Regions from separate parts of the Kribbella sp. CWNU-51 genome, predicted to be linked through region 2. Evidence: riboswitches for the same ligand, from Rfam matches in the RefSeq annotation. Region 2 holds a riboswitch; each other region holds the start of a gene.
The links. Region 2 has a riboswitch for cobalamin ahead of cobN (cobaltochelatase subunit CobN). Riboswitches for the same ligand answer to the same signal wherever they lie in the genome.
Positions count from the first base shown of each region.

Region 1: another riboswitch for cobalamin. It lies ahead of ACXC9Q_RS34445 (ribonucleoside-diphosphate reductase subunit alpha); the one in region 2 lies ahead of cobN (cobaltochelatase subunit CobN).
Region 3: another riboswitch for cobalamin. It lies ahead of ACXC9Q_RS32975 (SCO2322 family protein); the one in region 2 lies ahead of cobN (cobaltochelatase subunit CobN).

Region 1 covers NZ_JBSXMZ010000044.1:38,732-44,815, reverse strand. The annotation lists gene ACXC9Q_RS34460 (class I SAM-dependent methyltransferase) at 1-748, opposite strand, end outside; gene ACXC9Q_RS34455 (Fic family protein) at 918-2,204, shown strand; gene ACXC9Q_RS34450 (DinB family protein) at 2,293-2,874, shown strand; cobalamin riboswitch at 2,934-3,089, shown strand; gene ACXC9Q_RS34445 (ribonucleoside-diphosphate reductase subunit alpha) at 3,223-6,084, shown strand, end outside.
Region 2 covers NZ_JBSXMZ010000023.1:62,081-68,164, forward strand. The annotation lists gene cobN (cobaltochelatase subunit CobN) at 1-2,826, opposite strand, end outside; cobalamin riboswitch at 2,863-2,994, opposite strand; gene ACXC9Q_RS24110 (vanadium-dependent haloperoxidase) at 3,149-4,423, shown strand; gene ACXC9Q_RS24115 (DUF3500 domain-containing protein) at 4,460-5,437, opposite strand; gene ACXC9Q_RS24120 (phosphoglycerate mutase family protein) at 5,428-6,084, opposite strand, start outside.
Region 3 covers NZ_JBSXMZ010000040.1:101,410-107,493, reverse strand. The annotation lists gene ACXC9Q_RS33005 (sugar transferase) at 1-683, opposite strand, end outside; gene pspAA (PspA-associated protein PspAA) at 952-1,227, opposite strand; gene ACXC9Q_RS32995 (PspA/IM30 family protein) at 1,224-2,051, opposite strand; gene ACXC9Q_RS32990 (DUF3043 domain-containing protein) at 2,216-2,803, shown strand; gene ACXC9Q_RS32985 (aldo/keto reductase family protein) at 2,826-3,836, shown strand; gene ACXC9Q_RS32980 (hypothetical protein) at 3,833-4,042, shown strand; cobalamin riboswitch at 4,030-4,161, shown strand; gene ACXC9Q_RS32975 (SCO2322 family protein) at 4,248-4,955, shown strand; gene ACXC9Q_RS32970 (CbiQ family ECF transporter T component) at 4,956-6,044, shown strand; gene ACXC9Q_RS32965 (ABC transporter ATP-binding protein) at 6,041-6,084, shown strand, end outside.

The DNA of each region.
Region 1 (6,084 bases), on a different contig from region 2:
CGTCCGGCAGGCGCCACCAGCCTTCGGGCGTCTGCTGCATGCTCGGCCAGCGCGGCCAGGGAAGGACTTCGGACTCGCGCAAGGCGGTCAGGTGGAAGCCTGTGGTGGCGAGGGTCGTGACGATTTCGCCGAGGCCGTGGCGCCATTCGTAGCTGCGGTGCCGGCCGGGGACCTCGTCGCCGGTGTAGGTGACGGTGGAGTTGTGGGCGATCGGGCCGCGGCCTTCGAGGTAGTCGGCGCGGAGGGTGAGGTCGTCGGACTCGCCGGGCAGGGAGACCTCGCGAAGTGCGTTGAGCAGCGGGTGGAACTCGACGATGTACAGAGTGCCGCCAGGTTTCAGCAGGTCGCGAACGACCTCGGCCCACTGCTGCAGGTCCGGGAGATAGCAGAGCGCGCCCTTGCCTGTGTAGACGACATCGAACTGACGACCCCGCAGCGCGTCGACCGCGTCGTACACGTTGGCATGCACATACTCGACGTCCTGCTCGGCGTCGGCCGCGATCTGGCGCGCTTCCTCGAGGGACTTCCTGGAGAGATCCAGCCCGGTGACCCTCGCGCCACGCCGCGCGAACGCGATCGTCTCGGTGCCGAGGTGACATTGGAGATGGAGGACATCGCGTCCGTCCAGTGGGCCCAGATCTGCCCACTCGTAGTCGGCGAACCAATACTCCGCGGGCTGACTGTAGAACCGGCTCGCCGCGTGCAGCGTCGCCCGCGCGTCCCAGTCGGCCTCATTGGCGGCCACCATCTGCCGAGTCTGCGCGTCCAAGGTCACCGGCGCCTCCGTCCGTCTCCGTTCGGCCACGGACCAGTCTGCCCACAGATGGGTCCACACCTCGGCACTCATGCTCACCTGTTCACCATCCACAGGCTGTGGACTCTTGTTCAAGGTTTGTGGATAAGGTTGAATAAGAGGTATGGCACGGGTCGAGTTGCATCGGTGGCCTGGGCACCCGGACGGGTTCACCCGGGCGGAGCGGTTGGGTGGGTCGTACGAGTTGTACTTCCCGGATCCGCTGGTCGGGCGTGAGTTCGACCTGAGCGACGACGTGCTCGCCGCGCTGGAGGATGCGGCCGGCGATCTCGCCCGGCTGGACGCGACCGCCGCCGTCCTGACGAACAGCGAAGCGCTGGCGCGACTGCTGCTCCGGGCCGAGGCCGTCGGGTCGTCGCAGATCGAGGGGCTCGTTGTCGGTGCGCGCCGCCTGCTCAAGGCCGACGTACTCCGTGATCGGCCGACCAGTGGACCCGGCGACGTCACCGCCGAGGAAGTGCTGGGCGCTGTCGACGCGATGACCTGGGTGACCGAGTCCGTCCAGGCCGGCGACAAGCTCGAGGTCGACCACCTGCTCGAGGCGCACCGTCGACTGATGGCCCAGTCTCCGACGCCGGAGTTCGGCGGGGAGGTCCGCTATCTGCAGAACTGGATCGGCGGCCGCTCCCCCGCCGAGGCGTACTACGTCCCGCCGCCGGCGCACCTGCTCCCCGACCTGCTCGCGGATCTGATGGCCTTCGTCCGGGAGTCCCGGCTGCCGGTGCTCGCCAAGACCGCGATCGCGCACGCACAGTTCGAGACGATCCATCCCTTTGCCGACGGCAACGGACGGACCGGGCGCGCGCTGATCCACCTGATCCTGCGGGCCGACGGCCTCATCACCCGGACCGTGCCGCCGGTGTCGTTGTCGCTCGCCACGCATGCGACGCAGTACATCGATGCGCTGACAGCCTTCCGGTATGTCGGACGGGCGACCACGATCAAGGCTCGGTCGGCGGCGAATCCCTGGCTGCAGATGTTCGCGATGGCATGCAGTCACGCCACCGCGGAGGCCGCGCGGTTCGAACAGACGGCGACCGACCTGAAGACCGCCTGGCGCGAACGGGCCGCGCCGGTCCGCGCAGGCTCCGCGACCGATCTGTTGATCGACGCCTTGCCCGCGGCCCCGGTCCTCACGCTTGCCGCGGCCGCGCGGCTCATCGACCGGTCTCAACAGGCCGCCAACCAAGGACTCGCGCGCCTGGTCGAGACGCGCGTCCTGCGCGAGCTCACCGACGGCCGCCGGAACCGCGTCTACGAGGCGCCCGAACTGATCGACGCGTTCACGTTGCTCGAGCGGCGCTTCGCCAGCCCGGCGGCCGATACCCGGATCGAACCGCCTAGCAGACCAGTGCCGTCGAGGCCAGAACCAACACACCGTCCGCATTGACTTTCTCCTCTCCGTCGGGACACAATTCGAACACATGTTCGATCGCGTCTCAAATCGAGGCGCCTGACGGGGAGCGGGATGAATCGTGATGCCGGAGCCGTTCGACTGGGAGATCCTGCACCGACCATCGGCGATGGCGATGGTGCGAGGCCAGCTCGGCTTCAGCTGGATGGTGCTGTCCGGCCGGCTCGCCCAACTGACCGACGAGCAGTACTTCTGGCGTCCGAGCAGTGAGGCCCTGACCGTCGTACGACGGCACTACCTCGGTGGATTCCGGTCCCTCGGATCCGGGGAGTGGGTGGCGCAGTGGCCGGACGAGCCGGATCATCGCGGGCCACGGACGATCGCCTGGCTGATCGCCCACTTGACCGAGACATTCTTCGAGCGCTGGGAGTGGACCTTCGGCGAGAGCCAACAGGGCCGCGCCGACATCACACTGCACGGCAACGCCCGGGACGCGGTCGCCTGGCTGACGCACTGGGTGGACGCCTGGCAGGACTCGATCGCCGCGCTGGACGAGGAGCAGGTGATGACGGTCGGCCTGAGCCAGGCGACCGAACTGGACGCCGGTGAGCCGTTCGGTCACGTCGCGCTCCGGCTCAACCGCGAGCTCATCCACCACGGCTCGGAGATCATGACGCTCCAGGATCTCTATGCGGTCGCAGCCTGAAACCACAACATGTGCGACACGCGGCGTGGCGCTACCACAAGATCTAGTGCAATCCACCTAGCATCACTACTGCTGGTGGTTCGGAGTGGTTGGCAGCACAAGATGTGGGCCACGCCGAGGCAACAGGGGAATCCGGTGCGAATCCGGAGCTGCCCCGCAACGGTGAGCGGAGACTGTCCGCGAGTCCGGATACCTGCCACCGGCGCGCGCACCGCCGGTGCGTGCGGTCCGAGACCTCGCGGGTGGGTCGCAGGGCGTGGCGGCAGCGTTCCCGGCCGGAGCTGCCTGTCTCGTCATGCGCCCATCCGTGCGGTAACGGTCCTCCGAACTCTTGTGGAGAGCACACCTGTGACTATTGCTTCGTCATCCTCCGCGGTGACGACCGACCAGCCGATCCAGCTGACCGTCGTCCGCCGTGACGGCAGCAGCACCGCGTTCGATCCGACCAAGATCTCTGTTGCCATGAGCAAGGCGTTCCTCGCGGTCGAGGGCGCCGACGCCGGCGCGACCCACCGGGTCCGCGACCTGGTGGCCGACCTGACCGGCCGGGTCGTGGGCGCCTTGACCAGCCGCGGCGACACTCGCCGCAGCGTCCAGGTCGAAGACATCCAGGACCAGGTCGAGCTGGCGCTGATGCGCGCCGGTGAGCACCAGGTCGCCCGGGCCTATGTGTTGTACCGCGAAGAGCGGACCAAGGCCAGGACACCATCCGACCCGGCCGGGATCGCCGAGCGGCCCGCGCTCTCGGTGCGCGCCGCCGACGGCAGCACCGCGCCATTGGACATCGACCGGCTGCGGGTGATCGTCGCGGAAGCGGCCGACGGGCTCGACTCGGTCGATCCCGAGCTGATCCTCGACGAGACTCTCGGCTCCTGCTACGACGGCATCGCTCAGCACGAGGTCGAGCTCGCGCTGGTGATGGCCGCCCGGTCCTACGTCGAGACCGAGCCGCAGTACAGCTTCGCCGCGTCCCGCCTGCTGCTGGACCAGATCCGCCGCGAGGCCCTCGGCCGCGTGCACGGTGAGCCACGGCAGGCCAGCCAGGCCGACATGACCGCGGCCTACGCGGACTACTTCCCGCGCTACGTCCAGGTCGGTATCGACGCCGGTCACCTCGATCCCGAGCTGGCCACCTTCGACCTCGACCGGCTCGCCGCCGCGATCCGTCCCGAGCGCGATCTCGACTTCACCTTCCTCGCTCTCCAGACGCTGTACGACCGGTATCTGCTGCACATCGACAAGGTCCGGTTCGAGCTGCCGCAGGCGTTCTTCCTCCGGGTCGCGATGGGGATGGCGCTGCGCGAGGACGACCGGGAGGCGCGCGCGATCCAGTTCTACGAACTGCTCAGCTCGTTCCGGTTCATGTCCTCCACGCCGACGCTGTTCAACTCCGGCACCACCCGGCCGCAGCTGTCGTCGTGCTTCCTGACCACGGTCGACGACGACCTGGCCGGCATCTTCCACGGCATCCGGAACAACGCCCTGCTCGCCAAGTACTCCGGCGGCCTCGGCAACGACTGGACGCCGGTCCGCGGGATCGGCGCCAAGATCCGCGGCACCAACGGTGAGTCGCAGGGCGTCGTACCGTTCCTGAAGATCGCCAACGACACCGCCGTCGCGGTCAACCAGTGCTTTGCGCCGGACACCCTCGTTTACGCTGCAGACGGCCCAACCGCGATCCGCGACATCGAGGTGGGCGATCTCGTGCTCGCTGCGAGCGGTCGCTATCGCGAGGTCACGAAGACTTTCACGTACGACCAGGACGGCCCGATGGTGGAGGTCGATGTCAAGCACTCGATCGAGCCACTCACTGTCACCACCGGCCATCCGCTCTACGCGATTCAAGGCATACCGATGGAGCAGGGCAATGAGCGCACGCTCGAGTGGCTCGCGAAGGAGAAGGTCACAGCAGCCTGGGTCGAGGCCGGCATGCTCAGCAGGGGTGACTACATCGGGCAGGTCATCCCGACGGACGTCATTCCGGTTCACGGTCTGACAGAGGACGATGCGCGCCTGTATGGCATCCTCCTCGGTGACGGCCACATGTCGAAGAACGGCAGCCAGTGGGGTGTGTCAGGGAATCCGCAGCGCGACACACACTTGTCGTTCGTGCGCGAGTACCTCAAAGCTCGCGAAATCCATTTCTGGGAGACCAGTCGCGGTGATACCTACGTGCAGATCCACTGGGCGGCAGGACGCGGCCCCAGAAGAGACAGGCTGACGGGACGCATCGTCGGCAGCGGCGAGCCTACGCTGCCATTTGATGGCGAGGACCTGTACGACCAGCTACACCGGAAACACATCGCACGTCGGCTGTCGCATCTGCCACCTGCCCAAACACATGCGCTGATCCAGGGCCTGCTGGAAACGGACGGCAGCGTATCTCGTGGCAAGGAGATCTACTTCACGACCACTTCACGAAAGCTCGCCGCCGGCCTGCGCTACCAATTGCTCCGGCTCGGAATCCCCGCCGCCGGGCAGCACCGCGTCCGGGAGGGGCATCACGTAGGTCGTCGCTCTGACGGATCCGAGATCACCTTCTCGAAGCCGGTGGACACGTTTGATCTCCGCATTCCCGCCGTGCCGGGAATCGCCGAACTCGTGGGCGTCACACCCATACGGAAGTTCAACTGGATCGCACACCAAGGCATGGTGTTCTCCCGCGTGCGCGAGGTCCGCGCAACCTCGATGGTTCCCGTCGTACATGACCTCGAGGTCGAGATCGACGAGTCTTACATGACTGTCGCCGGGTTGGCCCACAACGGTGGCAAGCGCAAGGGCGCGGTCTGTGCATACCTGGAGACCTGGCACATCGACGTCGAGGAGTTCCTCGACCTCCGCAAGAACACCGGCGACGAGCGGCGTCGTACTCATGACATGAACACGGCCAACTGGGTGCCGGACCTGTTCCTCCAGCGCGTCGAGGCGGGTGGCGACTGGACGCTGTTCTCGCCGAACGAGGTCCCCGACCTGCACGATTTGTACGGCGCAGCGTTCGCCGAGGCGTACACCGGCTACGAAGCGGCGGCGGACCGTGGTGAGATCCGGGTGTTCAAGCGGGTAAAGGCCGTCGATCTGTGGCGCCGGATGCTGACCGTGCTGTTCGAGACCGGGCACCCGTGGATCACCTTCAAGGACGCTTGCAACCTGCGCTCGCCGCAGCAGCACGACGGCGTGGTCCACTCGTCGAACCTGTGCACCGAGATCACC
Region 2 (6,084 bases):
CCGGATCGTCACGTCGATCCGCGGCCGGCCGAGCTCCTCCGGACCGACCACCTCGAAGCCGGTGACCCGCCGCGACGCCTCGTCCCAGACCGGGCGGCAGCCGAGCAGCCACAACACCTCGGCGAGATCGTCGCCCTGGGTCCGCATGGCCGACGTACCCCAGATGGTCAGGCCGACCGACCGCGGCCACTCCCCGGTCTCGGCCTGGTGCCGGGCGAGGAGCGAGTCGGCCAGCGCGACGCCGACGTCCCAGGCGTTGCGGCTCGGGATCGCCTTCGGGTCGACGGCGTAGAAGTTGCGGCCGGTCGGCAGCACGTTGACCAGGCCACGCGTCGGCGAGCCCGACGGGCCCGCCTCGACGAAGCGGCCGTCCAGCGCGCGCAGGACGTTGGTCAGCTCGTCACCGGTCCGTGCGAGCCGCGGCACGACCTCCTCGGCCGCGAAGGTCAGGGACGACTCGACCTGGGCCGACGACCGCCCGAGCACCTCGGTCACGACGACCGGGACCTTCGCGGCGTCCCAGCTCAGGGTCTCCATCGCCACGACAAGCTTGCGCGCGACCGCCTCGAGCAGATCCACCCCGTCGGCCCCGCTCACCGCGGGCAGATCGGCCAGCGTTGCGAGGTCGGCCAGGTCCGCGGCTCGTCCCGGGTTCGCGAGCAGCTCGGCCTCGTCCACGCCGAACGTCTCCCCCAGCGCGGTCCGCAGACCGGGGATCGAGTACGAACCACCCCACAGCTGACGAGCCCGCAGTACGGCGAGCACGAGGTTGACCCGCGCCTCGCCGGCCGGCGCACCGCCGAGGATGTGCAGCCCGTCGCGGATCTGCACGTCCTTGATCTCGCACAGATACCCGTCGAGATGCAGGACGAACTCGTCGAACTCCAGGTCGTCCGGCTTCTCGTCCGTGTGCAGATCGTGGTGCAGCTGCGCCGCCTGGATCAGTGTCCAGATCTGCGCCCGCAGGGTCGGCACCTTCTCCGGATCCAGCGCCGACACGGTCGCGTACTCGTCGAGCAGGTACTCCAGCTTCGCCATGTCGCCGTACGTCTCGGCGCGCGCCATCGGCGGCACCAGGTGGTCGACAACGGTCGCGTGCGCGCGCCGCTTGGCCTGTGTCCCCTCGCCGGGGTCATTGACGATGAACGGGTAGACCATCGGCATATTCCCCAGGACGGCGTCCGGCGCACAGCCGGCCGCCATCCCGATCCCCTTGCCCGGCAGCCATTCGAGCGTCCCGTGCTTGCCCAGGTGGACGACGGCGTGCGCGCCGAAGCCGCCCTCCTCGGCCGGGGCCTCGAGCCAGCGGTACGCCGCCAGGTAGTGATGCGACGGGGCCATGTCCGGGTCGTGGTAGATCGCCACCGGGTTCTCACCGAAGCCACGCGGCGGCTGGATCATCAGCACGACGTTCCCGAAACGCAACGCCGCCAGGGCGATCGCAGGCTCGTCGCCGGAGGTGTCGACGTACAGCTCGCCCGGCGCCTCGCCCCACGCCCCGGTCATTGCCGTACGCAACGAATCCGGCCCTCGCCCGAACCACTGCTCATAGACGCTGAGCGGAACCTTCGCGACGGCGTTCGTCAACTGCTCGTCGGTCAGCCAGTCGACGTCGTGACCACCTGCGGCGATGAGCCGATGGATCAGCCCGTCGGCGCCGTCCGGCCCCTGGAGCTCACTGAGATCGAGGTCGCCGAGATCGTACCCGGCCTCTTGGAGTTGACCGAGCAGGACCACGGCCGACGCCGGTGTGTCGAGACCGACCGCGTTCCCGATCCGCGCGTGCTTGGTCGGGTACGACGACAACACGAGAGCCAACCGTTTGTCGTGAGCCGGCACGTGCCGGAGGCGGGCGTGCGCGACCGCGATCCCGGCCAGCCGGGCGCACCGCTCCGGGTCCGGCGCGTACCGGGCCAGCCCATCGGCGTCGTATGACTTGAAGGAGAACGGGATCGTGATCAGTCGCCCGTCGAACTCCGGGATCGCGACCTGCGTGGCAGCGTCGAGCGGGCTGACCGCGGCGTCACTGGCCAGCCACTGCTCACGGGTCGACGTCAGCGCGAGGCCCTGGATCAGCGGGATGTCGAGCGAGGCGAGTGCCCCGGCATCCCAGGAGTCGTCGGAACCGCCGGCGCTCGCGTTGGCCGCGACGGATCCGCCCGCGGCGAGCAGGGTCGTCACCAGGACATCGCACTTACGCAGCAGGTCGAACAGTCCGGCATTCTCGGACGACGTCGGATCCAGTCCTCGCAGGGTCCCGCAGTACACGGGCAGCGGCTGCGCACCCGCCGCCTCGACGGCGGCGGCCAGCGTGTCGACGAACGTGGTGTTCCCGGAGATCTCGTGCGCGCGGTAGTAGACGATCCCGACCACCGGCCGGTCGTCCTCGACGTACGTCCCGCGGACGCCGTACGCCGGGAGCGCGCGCGGCGGCTCGAATTCGTCGCCGGTCAGAAGCAGTGTGTCGCGCAGGAAGCCGGCCAGGTTACGCAGGTTCTCGGAACCGCCCTCCCGGAGGTAGGCGAGCGCCTCGGTCACCGCACCCGCGGGCACGGTCGACAGCGACATCAGCTCGGCGTCAGGTGCGGCCTCACCGCTGACGACCACAGCCGGCTTGCCAGACGCGATGACCGCGTCGAGACCTTCCTCCCAGGCGCGGCGTCCGCCGAGCAGACGGACCACGACGACCTCGGCGTCGGCGAGTAACGGCGCCAGGCCGTCGAGGTCGAGCCGGGCCGGGTTCGCGACCGTCCAGCCGGCGTCCGCCTCGGCGGCGGCGAGCAGGTCGGTGTCGGCGGTGGAGAGCAGCAGCAGGTTCGCGGGCACGCGTAACCGGTCCTTCCTCGGGGTGTCCACGCCCCGACCGGAGGTACGACGGCGGCAGTTCCTGACTCCCCCTCGGGTGCGAGGGGTTCACAGTGGCGGGACCGTCCCGGACTCACACCGGGTTCCTGCACGTGCCGTCGATGACGTGCCGACTCTAGCCGACCAGCCCGGCGACCTGCCGGGCACAGCTCATGACCTGAGCGGGCTACAGGTGTAGGCCGGAATGCCAAACGGGTTTGTACTGCGGACGCCCTCCGGCGTCGCACGACAGCGTCTTCTTCAGCGCAAGCCATCGGCCCGGCTTCACCTGAAGGAGGCAATCATGCGCTTGAAGGTCTGGAGACTTCTGGTCGTCGTCCTGACGGCCGGACTCGCCGCTCCTGCCCTCGCCGCCACGCCGAGTCAGGCAGGCGGCAACCACGCGAACCCGGCGGTCATCACCCAGTGGAACGCGATCGCCGGCCGGACGATCTACACGGAGAACGCCACCCCGGTCCCGGTGGGGAGTCTGTACTACGCCTTCGCGTCGCTGGCCGTGTACGACGCGGTGGTGGCCATCGAGGGCCGCTACGAGCCGTACATCAAGCAACCGAAGGTCCGCGGCAGGGCCTCCTCCGAGGCGGCGGCCGCGACCGCGGCGTACGACGTGCTGCGGTACTACTTCCCCGCCTCGGCCGCGAACCTCGCAACCGACTACGCCGCGTCGCTCGCCACCATCCCCGACGGTCGCGCCAAGGCCCGGGGGACCGAGGTCGGCCGGCACGCGGCTGAGACGCTGATCCGGGCTCGGGCCGACGACGGCAGAGGCGCGACCATCCAGCTGACGGTGACGCCCGCCCCGGGAGTCTGGCGTCCGACACCTGATGCCTTCGCGCCGATGCTGGCCCCGTGGCTCGGCTTCGTCGTACCGCTAGCGCTCCGCTCGCCAACCCAGTTCCGGCTGCCCGGCCCGTACCCGATCACGTCGAAGGCCTATGCCCGGGACTTCGCCGAGGTGAAGGCCAAGGGTGCGCTGGTCGGATCCACTCGGACCGCGGCGCAGACCGAGACCGCGCTGTTCTGGAACGCCAACGCCGTGCTGCAGTACCAGACGGCGCTCCGCGAGCAGGTCATCGCACGGGGGATGAACATCACCGACAGTGCCCGGGCGTTCGCCCTGCTCAGCACGAGCATCGCCGATGCGCTGATCGCGTGCTGGCGGTCCAAGTACGACTACGCCTACTGGCGACCGATCACCGCGATCCGGCTCGCGGACACCGACGGGAACCCGGCGACCAAGCCCGACGCCACCTGGATGTCGCTGGTCCAGACGCCGCCCTATCCGGACTACGTCAGTGGGCACGCATCCGGCACCGGCGCAGCAACCGGAACGTTCAGCTATCTGTTCGGCGCTCGGTCCATCAACCTGGACATCTCCTCGTCGGTGACCGGGACGACCCGGCACTACGACAGCGCCGCGGCCCTCGATGCCGAGACCATGAATGCCAGGATCTGGCTCGGCATCCACTTCCGGAAGGCCATGACCGACGCCAACCGCCTCGGCCACCGCACCGCCACGTGGACGATCACCCACGAGTTCCGGCTGCTCCACCACTGAGCGTCGACTCGGACCGTTTCCTCGCCGCGCGCTGCGTCAGCGATGCATCGCGTAGTGGGCGGCGAGGAGGTCGGTGGCCCAGTCGTTGCGGAGGTCTCGCCAGACGGAGTGGATGTGGTTGGCGTTGTCCTGGGTGTTGTCGTACTCGGCGAGGAAGGTGGGGCCGGCGATCGAGTAGTAGTGGCGGTGGCCGACGCCGGGTTCGGTCTCGCCGGCCCACGCGAAGGTGAGGCGTTCGATGCCTTGGTCGGTGATGTCCTGCCAGGTCTGCAGCCCGATCGGTCCGGCGGCGCGGCCGACGTACTGACCGATGAGGAGGCTCAGGAGTTGACGTTGCTCCGGTGTCATGTCGCCGTACGCGAGCCCGCGGTGCAGCAGGGATGCGTCGGCGACCGGGTCGTGCCGGGTCAGGATGTCGTCCGGCGCCGCGTCGGAGACCAGCGCGACGGACAGCTGGGCCGGCTCGAGGGCGTGCAGGAGCTGGAAGCCGAGGTCCTGCTCCGCGGCAAGGAACCGTCGCCCGGCGTGCGGGCCGGTGCGGACCTCCGCCGGGTTCGAGCCGAAGAACTGCGGGGTGAACGAGATGGCGCCGTCGACGAGCGTGACGTGCAGCGCGAGATGGTGACCGTTCAGCCGCCAGGCCCACGGCCCGGACCCGGCCGGGTCGCCGAGGACCCGGAGGTAGTAGCGATCACCGACCGTCGAGCCGGCCCAGCCGCCGACCTCCGCGACCTCCATCGGATCGGCGAGGCCGCGGACGATGATCTCGGCGGCCATCACCCCGCGGAAATCGGCCAGACCGCGCTCGCTGTAGACGAGGCCGAGCAGGCGCACGACGAGGGCCTCCTGCGCCGCGGACAGCTCGTGCAGCGGCAGGCCCGGAACGGCACCGGGCAGATACGTCCATTGATGGTGATCCGGCGTGTCGAACGCCGCCTCGATCTTGTCGAGCTGGGCGGGCGAAAGACTCGCCAGCAGCTCGAGGACCGCTTCCCGGGTCTGCTCTACAACCATGCCGATCGCTCCCGTTCCGTCGGTTCGTCGTGCGTCCACTGTTCGAACGGCCGGTCCAGCTTGTACTGGAAATCCGGCTGCCGCAGCAGGACGCGTGTTTCGGCGTTGCCCGGGTTACGCAGCGTCTCGAAGAATCGCACCGACCAGTGGAACCAGCGCATGCAGAACAGCCGCATGGTCAGCCCGTGCGACACCAGCAGGAGGTTGCGCGGCGCGTCCGGAGTGTCGAAGTCGCGGTGCATGGTCTCCAGGAACGACGACACCCGGTCGTACACGTCCGCGCCCGACTCACCGTCCGTGAACCGGTAGAAGAAGTGCCCGTAGCGGTTCCGCAGCTCCTTCTGCTGCTCGATGTCCGCGGTGTCCTGATAATTGGCCCAGTCCTGCTCCCGCAGCCGCGGCTCCTCGCGGGCGAGGCCGATCAGATCGTCCAGCCCGAGCGAGTCCAGCGTCTGCAGAGCTCGCAGGTACGGCGAGACGTACACGCGGACAGGCTCGTCCTCGAACAGCTCCCGCAGCTCCTTCCCCGCCTTGGCCGACTGCTCGTGCCCATGCGGCGTGAGCGGGATCCCGTGGTCGGGGACGCGCTCGAAGATCGTCTTGTCCAGGTTGGCCTCGGACTCGCCGTGCCGGATCAGTGCGATCCG
Region 3 (6,084 bases), on a different contig from region 2:
AGTTCGAGCTCCGGCTCCTCGAAGGCGTCGCCGCGCGGCAGGCAGCTCGCCACCACGACGTAGCCGTCGGCCGGCCGCTCCTCCAGGTGCCGCCGCAGCGTACTCACCTGATCGTTGCGTCCGACAACGAGCACCCGGCGCATGCACCGGCCGGCGAACCGCCGCCAGGAGATGCTGCGGTGCAGCACCCAGCGTCCGGTCATCGCCGCCAGGCACGTCATCGGCACCGCCAGGACGACGAATCCACGCGCGACCTCGCTCTTGGTCGCGTACGACGTGATCGCGACCACGGCGGTCAGCGCCACCGCGGCGCGGATGATCGAGCGGAACTCTTCCGGCCCGGTGCCGAAGTAGCGGGTCTCATAACCCCGCTGCAGCGCCACACAGGCCACCCAGACGATCGGCAGCAAGGCCCCGACCAGGAAGTAGCCGACGTTGATCTGGGCCCCGAACCGGGCCACCAGTGCCAGCGAACCCCCGATCACGCCGGCACCCAGGTCGGCGGCGAGCGCAGCCCGCCGGTACCTCCCCACCCAGCGTGCCTCGGTGAGCCGGGCCGATTGCGGCACGATCGCCGGCACCTCGTCCGGAACCACCCAGACCGGCCGACGACGCTCCCCCGACGACGCCGGCCGCAGCTCAGCCGGTTCGGCCAACCCCTCCGACATGACAAATTCAGTCACGCACAGTCACCCCCCACAGGTGAAAAGCGATGCCCGTGACCAACCCACACCCCGTCACGGACCTCGATGAACGCCGCCCCCACAACGGCGTGAAGCAGACAGTACTACGAGGATGCCCCGTACAACAGCACTAGAAGGGAGTGTTTACCCCGGCGCAACCCAACCAACAGGCAGAAACCCCCGAGACCGCTCTGCGGGGCCTCGGGGGTTTCGGATGACTACAAGAGGTGATCAGCCGCCGGGTCGGGACGGAGATCGGGGGTGCGGCTCAGCCGGCGATCAGGCCGTCGCCGCTGATCAGCTCGCGCATCTCGGCCAGCGAGCTGTCGCCCGGCGGCAGGATCGCGTCGGAGTCGTGCAGCTCGTCGTCCGGCACCCTGGCACCGGAGCGGACGAACTCCAGCAGCGCGGCGAACGCGGTCTGGAAGGCCGCCTCGTCGCCGGCGGAGACCGCCTTCTCCAGGTCGCCGTCGACCAGGTTCAGCGCGTCGAGCTTCTCGTCGGCGAGGCGGTACTGACCCTCACCCATGATGCGAACGATCATCGAACGTCTCCGTCCTGAGGTCGCACCGGCTCGGCGGCCGGCTGCTGCACTGGCTGCTGGGTCTGGGCGGACTGCGGCGCCGCGCCGCCATCGGCCTCACCGGAGAGCTCCTTCGGCGCACTGCCGCCGGACAGCTGGGCCTTCATCGCGGCCAGCTCGTTCTCCACGTCGGAGCCGGACGACATCCGGTCCAGCTCCAGGGTGATGTTGTCCTTGACCGTACCGCTCGCGTCGTCGAGCGCGCCGGAGGCGAGCAGCTCGTCGATCGCGCCGGCCCGGGCCTGCATCTGCTGGGTCTTGTCCTCGGCCCGCTGGACCGCCAGGCCGACGTCGCTCATCTCCTCGGAGATGCCGGAGAAGGCCTCGTTGATCCGGGTCTGCGCCTCGGCCGCGGTGTAGGTGGCCTTGATGGTCTCCTTGCGGGTCCGGAACGACTCGACCTTGGCCTGCAGCCGCTGGGAGGCGAGCGTCAGCTTCTCCTCCTCGCCCTGCAACTGGGCGTGCTGGGTCTGCAGATCGTCGATCTGGCCCTGCAGCCCGGACTTGCGGGTCAGGGCCTCCCGGGCCAGGTCCTCACGGCCCATCGAGAGCGCCTTCTGGGCCTGCTCCTGCAGCTTCGCCGACTGGGACTGCAGCTGGGACGCCTGCAACTCGACCCGCTTGCGGCTGGTGGCCACGTCGGCCACGCCCCGCCGTACCTTCTGCAGCAGCTCCAGCTGCTTCTGGTACGAGTAGTCAAGGGTTTCGCGAGGATCCTCGGCCTTGTCCAGGGCGGAGTTCGCCTTGGCCTTGAAGATCGTCGACATCCGCTTGAAGATGCTCATCGATATCCGTACCCCTTCTGTGCCGGCGTGACGACCCGGCGTGCCTTATCCACCCTATGTCCCCACGGGTCACCACACCATCAGGACCGGCCCCGATAAAGTAGTGCCTAGGTCCGGGGACCACCCCGAGTCGCGACCTGCCCTGCGAATGAGGTTCAGACCCCGTGTTCCGTCGTACCAAGTCTGAGACAGCTACCACCGTACCCGCCGAGCCCCAGGGCAAGCCGGGTGGGAAGGGACGCCCCACCCCGACCCGCAAGGAGGCGGAGGCGGCCCGCAAGCAGGCGCTGAAGAAGCCGCGCAACCGCAAGGAGGCGTCGGCGTACCGGCGGGAGAAGGTCCGCACCGAGCGGGCCAAGATGCAGGACGCCCTGCGCACCGGCGACGACCGGTACCTGCCGGCCGCCGACAAGGGCCCGGTCCGGCGGTTCGCCCGGGACTATGTGGACGCCCGCTACTCGGTGATGGAGTTCGCGCTGCCGGTCCTGCTGGCGGTGTCACTGATCGGCGTGGTGTTCTCGGCGCAGTTCCCGTGGCTGGCCGGCGTGGTCAACCTGCTCTTCCTGGTGATGATCGTGCTGATCGCGGCGGACTGGTTCCTACTCTCGGCCGGGCTGCGGAAGGCGGTCACGGTGAAGTTCCCGAAAGAGTCCACCAAGGGCCTGGGGTTCTACGCGGTCCGGCGGACCATGCAGATGCGCCGATGGCGGATGCCCAAGCCGATGGTCAAGCGCGGCGAGAAGCCCAGCTGACCGGGCCGGTAGGGTCAGGGGTATGGACTTCCGCTATCTCGGCAACAGTGGTTTGAAGGTCAGCGAGATCTCGTACGGGAACTGGCTCACGCACGGGTCCCAGGTGGAGAACGATCAGGCCAAGGCCTGTGTGCGGGCGGCCCTGGAGGCCGGCATCACCACGTTCGACACCGCCGACACCTACGCCAACACCAAGGCCGAGTCGGTCCTCGGCGAGGCGCTGGAGGGTGAGCGGCGCGAGTCGCTGGAGATCTTCACCAAGGTCTACTGGCCGACCGGCCCCGGCGGACCGAACGACACCGGCCTGTCCCGCAAGCACATCCACGAGTCGATCAACGCCTCGCTGAAGCGCCTCAAGACCGAGTACGTCGACCTCTACCAGGCGCACCGGTACGACACCGAGACGCCGCTGGAGGAGACGATGGAGGCGTTCGCCGACGTCGTCCGGTCCGGCAAGGCGCTCTACATCGGCGTGTCCGAGTGGACCGCGGAGCAACTCCAGGAGGGTCACCGGCTGGCCCGGGAGCTGCGCATCCCGTTCGTCTCGAACCAGCCGCAGTACAGCATGCTCTGGCGGGTGATCGAGGCCGAGGTGGTGCCGGCCTCGGAGGAGCTCGGCATCGGCCAGGTGGTGTTCTCGCCGATCGCGCAGGGTGTGCTGACCGGCAAGTACCTGCCGGGTCAGCAGCCGCCGGAAGGCTCCCGGGCCACCGACGCGGCCGGGTCGAACTTCATCAAGCGGTTCCTCACCGACGACGTGCTCACCCGGGTCCAGGACCTGAAGCCGGTCGCCGACGAGGCCGGTCTGTCGCTGTCCCAGCTGGCGATCGCCTGGGTGCTGCAGAACCAGAACGTGTCCTCGGCGATCATCGGCGCCTCCCGGCCCGAGCAGGTGACCGAGAACGTGAAGGCGTCCGGGGTGAGGCTCGAGGAGAGCCTGCTGAAGCGGATCGACGAGACGCTGGGCGGCATCGTCGAGCGCGACCCGGCCAAGACCGCGCAGAACGCGCCGCAGACCCGGCCCGGCTCGTGAGCTGGAGCTGGCGGTTCGAGACCGCTTCCGGCGCCCTGGTCGACCCCGGTGAGGTCGGTGGGGCCGAGTTCTCCGCACAGGGTGACGCGGAGAGCTGGCTGGGTGAGCTCTGGCGGGACCTGGCCGACCGCGGTGTCGGCCAGGTGTACCTGCTGGAGGACGGCCGGGAGGTCTACGGCCCGATGAGTCTGGCCGCGCCAGAGTAGGCTTCGGTCCGAACACGCCTGCGTCACAGGGAAGCCGGTCCAAGTCCGGCGCTGACCCGCAACCGTAGGCCACCTCAGGTGGCGAGCCGGAACACTGTGCCGCAGGCAGGCTCAGCTACCCGCCGTGGTCCGCGGGTGGGGCCCCTACCCTGCCGGTGCAGGCGGGACTTCCTCCACCGGGCCACGGCCCGATCGAGGACACGAGATGACTGCACACCGGACCGTACGACTGGTCCTCGCCCTGCTGGCGGGTCTCCTGCTGGCGGGGACCGTCGCCACCACCGCACAGGCCGAGGACGGCTATCGCTTCTGGGGCTACTACCAGTGGGCTTCCGGCCAATGGGCCTTCTCACAGAAGGGCTCCGACGCCGTCGTCCCGGCCGACGGGGCGGTGGAGGGCTGGCGGTTCGCCGTCGGCGGCGCGAAGCCCCGGGTGCCTCGGGCAGCGGGGGATTTCGAGGCGATCTGCGGCAAGACGCCGGCCGAGACCGGCAAGAAGCGGGTGGCCCTTGTGGTCGACCCGGGTACGCCGGAGGACGCGGCCAGCGGTGAGACTCCGGGTCCGGCCACCGGGACGTGTGTGGTGACCGACGTGAAGGCGACCGGCGCGAAGATCCTGGCCGCGGTCGCGCCGGTCCGGATCGAGAAGGGCCTGACCTGCGGGATCGCGGGCTACCCAGCCAAGGGCTGCGGCGACCAAGTGAAGAACATCCAGGTCCCGGCCACCGACACCCCGGTGACGCTGCAGATCGGTGCGGCGGTCGGTGCCGCACCTGCGGCCTCCCCCTCGCCGGTCGCATCCTCCTCGGACAGCGACGGCGCTCCGTGGGGCGGGATCATCATCGCCGCCGCGGTTGTCGTCGTACTGGCCGGTGGTGGCCTGCTCCTCAGTCGCCGCCGTACAGCCAAGTAAGTGCGTGCTGTCGATCGACTGACGTACCCCCGGGCACTCCACCCGGGGGCCTGGTGGCTGTGGGCGCTCGGCATGGCCGTGGCCGCCAGCAGGACGCGGAATCCGGTCCTGCTGGCGCTGATCCTCGCAGTGACCGGATTCGTGGTGGCCGCCCGCCGGACCGATGCTCCCTGGGCACACAGCTACGCCGCGTTCCTCAAGCTCGGTCTGGTGGTCATCGGCCTCCGGGTGGTGTTGCAGGCGCTGCTCTCCACCCGCTCGCAGGGGAACACTGTTCTGTTCACCCTGCCGCAGATCCCCTTGCCTGACTGGGCAAACGGGGTGAAGCTCGGCGGCGAGGTCACCCTGGAGGCGTTGCTCACCGCGCTGTACGACGGTGGTCAGCTCGCCGTGATGCTCTGCTGCGTCGGTGCCGCCAACGCACTGGCCAGTCCCCGGCGGCTGCTCAAGTCGTTGCCCGGGGCCCTCTACGAGATGGGTGTGGCCTGTGTGGTGGCGCTGACGTTCGCGCCGCAGCTGGTGACGGACGCCCGTCGCATCCGCGCCGCCCGCCGTCTGCGCGGCCGCACCCGCGGCTCCTTCCGGACGACGGCCATGCCCGTGCTGGAGGGTGCTCTGGACAGGTCGGTCGAACTCGCCGCCGCGATGGACTCGCGCGGCTACGGACGTACGGCGCACGTCCCGCAAGCGCAGCGTCGTCTCACCGCCCTCTGCGTCCTGCTGGGGTTGCTGGGCATCCTGCTCGGCGTCTACGCGTTGCTGACCGACTCCATGGCGTTTCCGCTCGCGGCGTCCGCACTGGCGATCGGACTGCTGCTGGCGCTCGGAGCGATGGCCGTTGGGCGTCAGCGGGTCACTCGGACTCGATACCGGCCGGATCCGTGGGCGCTGCCCGAGTGGCTGGTCGTGGCGTCCGGTGCGATCGCTGCCGGGGCTATGGTCACCGCTGCGGCACGTGGTGTCCCCGGACTGCTGCTGGCCGGCCCGTTGGTCGTTCCACCCGTTCCGCTGGTGCCCGTTGCCGGCGTACTGATCGGACTGGCTCCAGCGGTGGTCGCGCCTCCACAGGTCAGGCGGGCGGTCGCATGATCGAGTTCGACCGGGTGACAGTGACGTACGACGGGGCCGC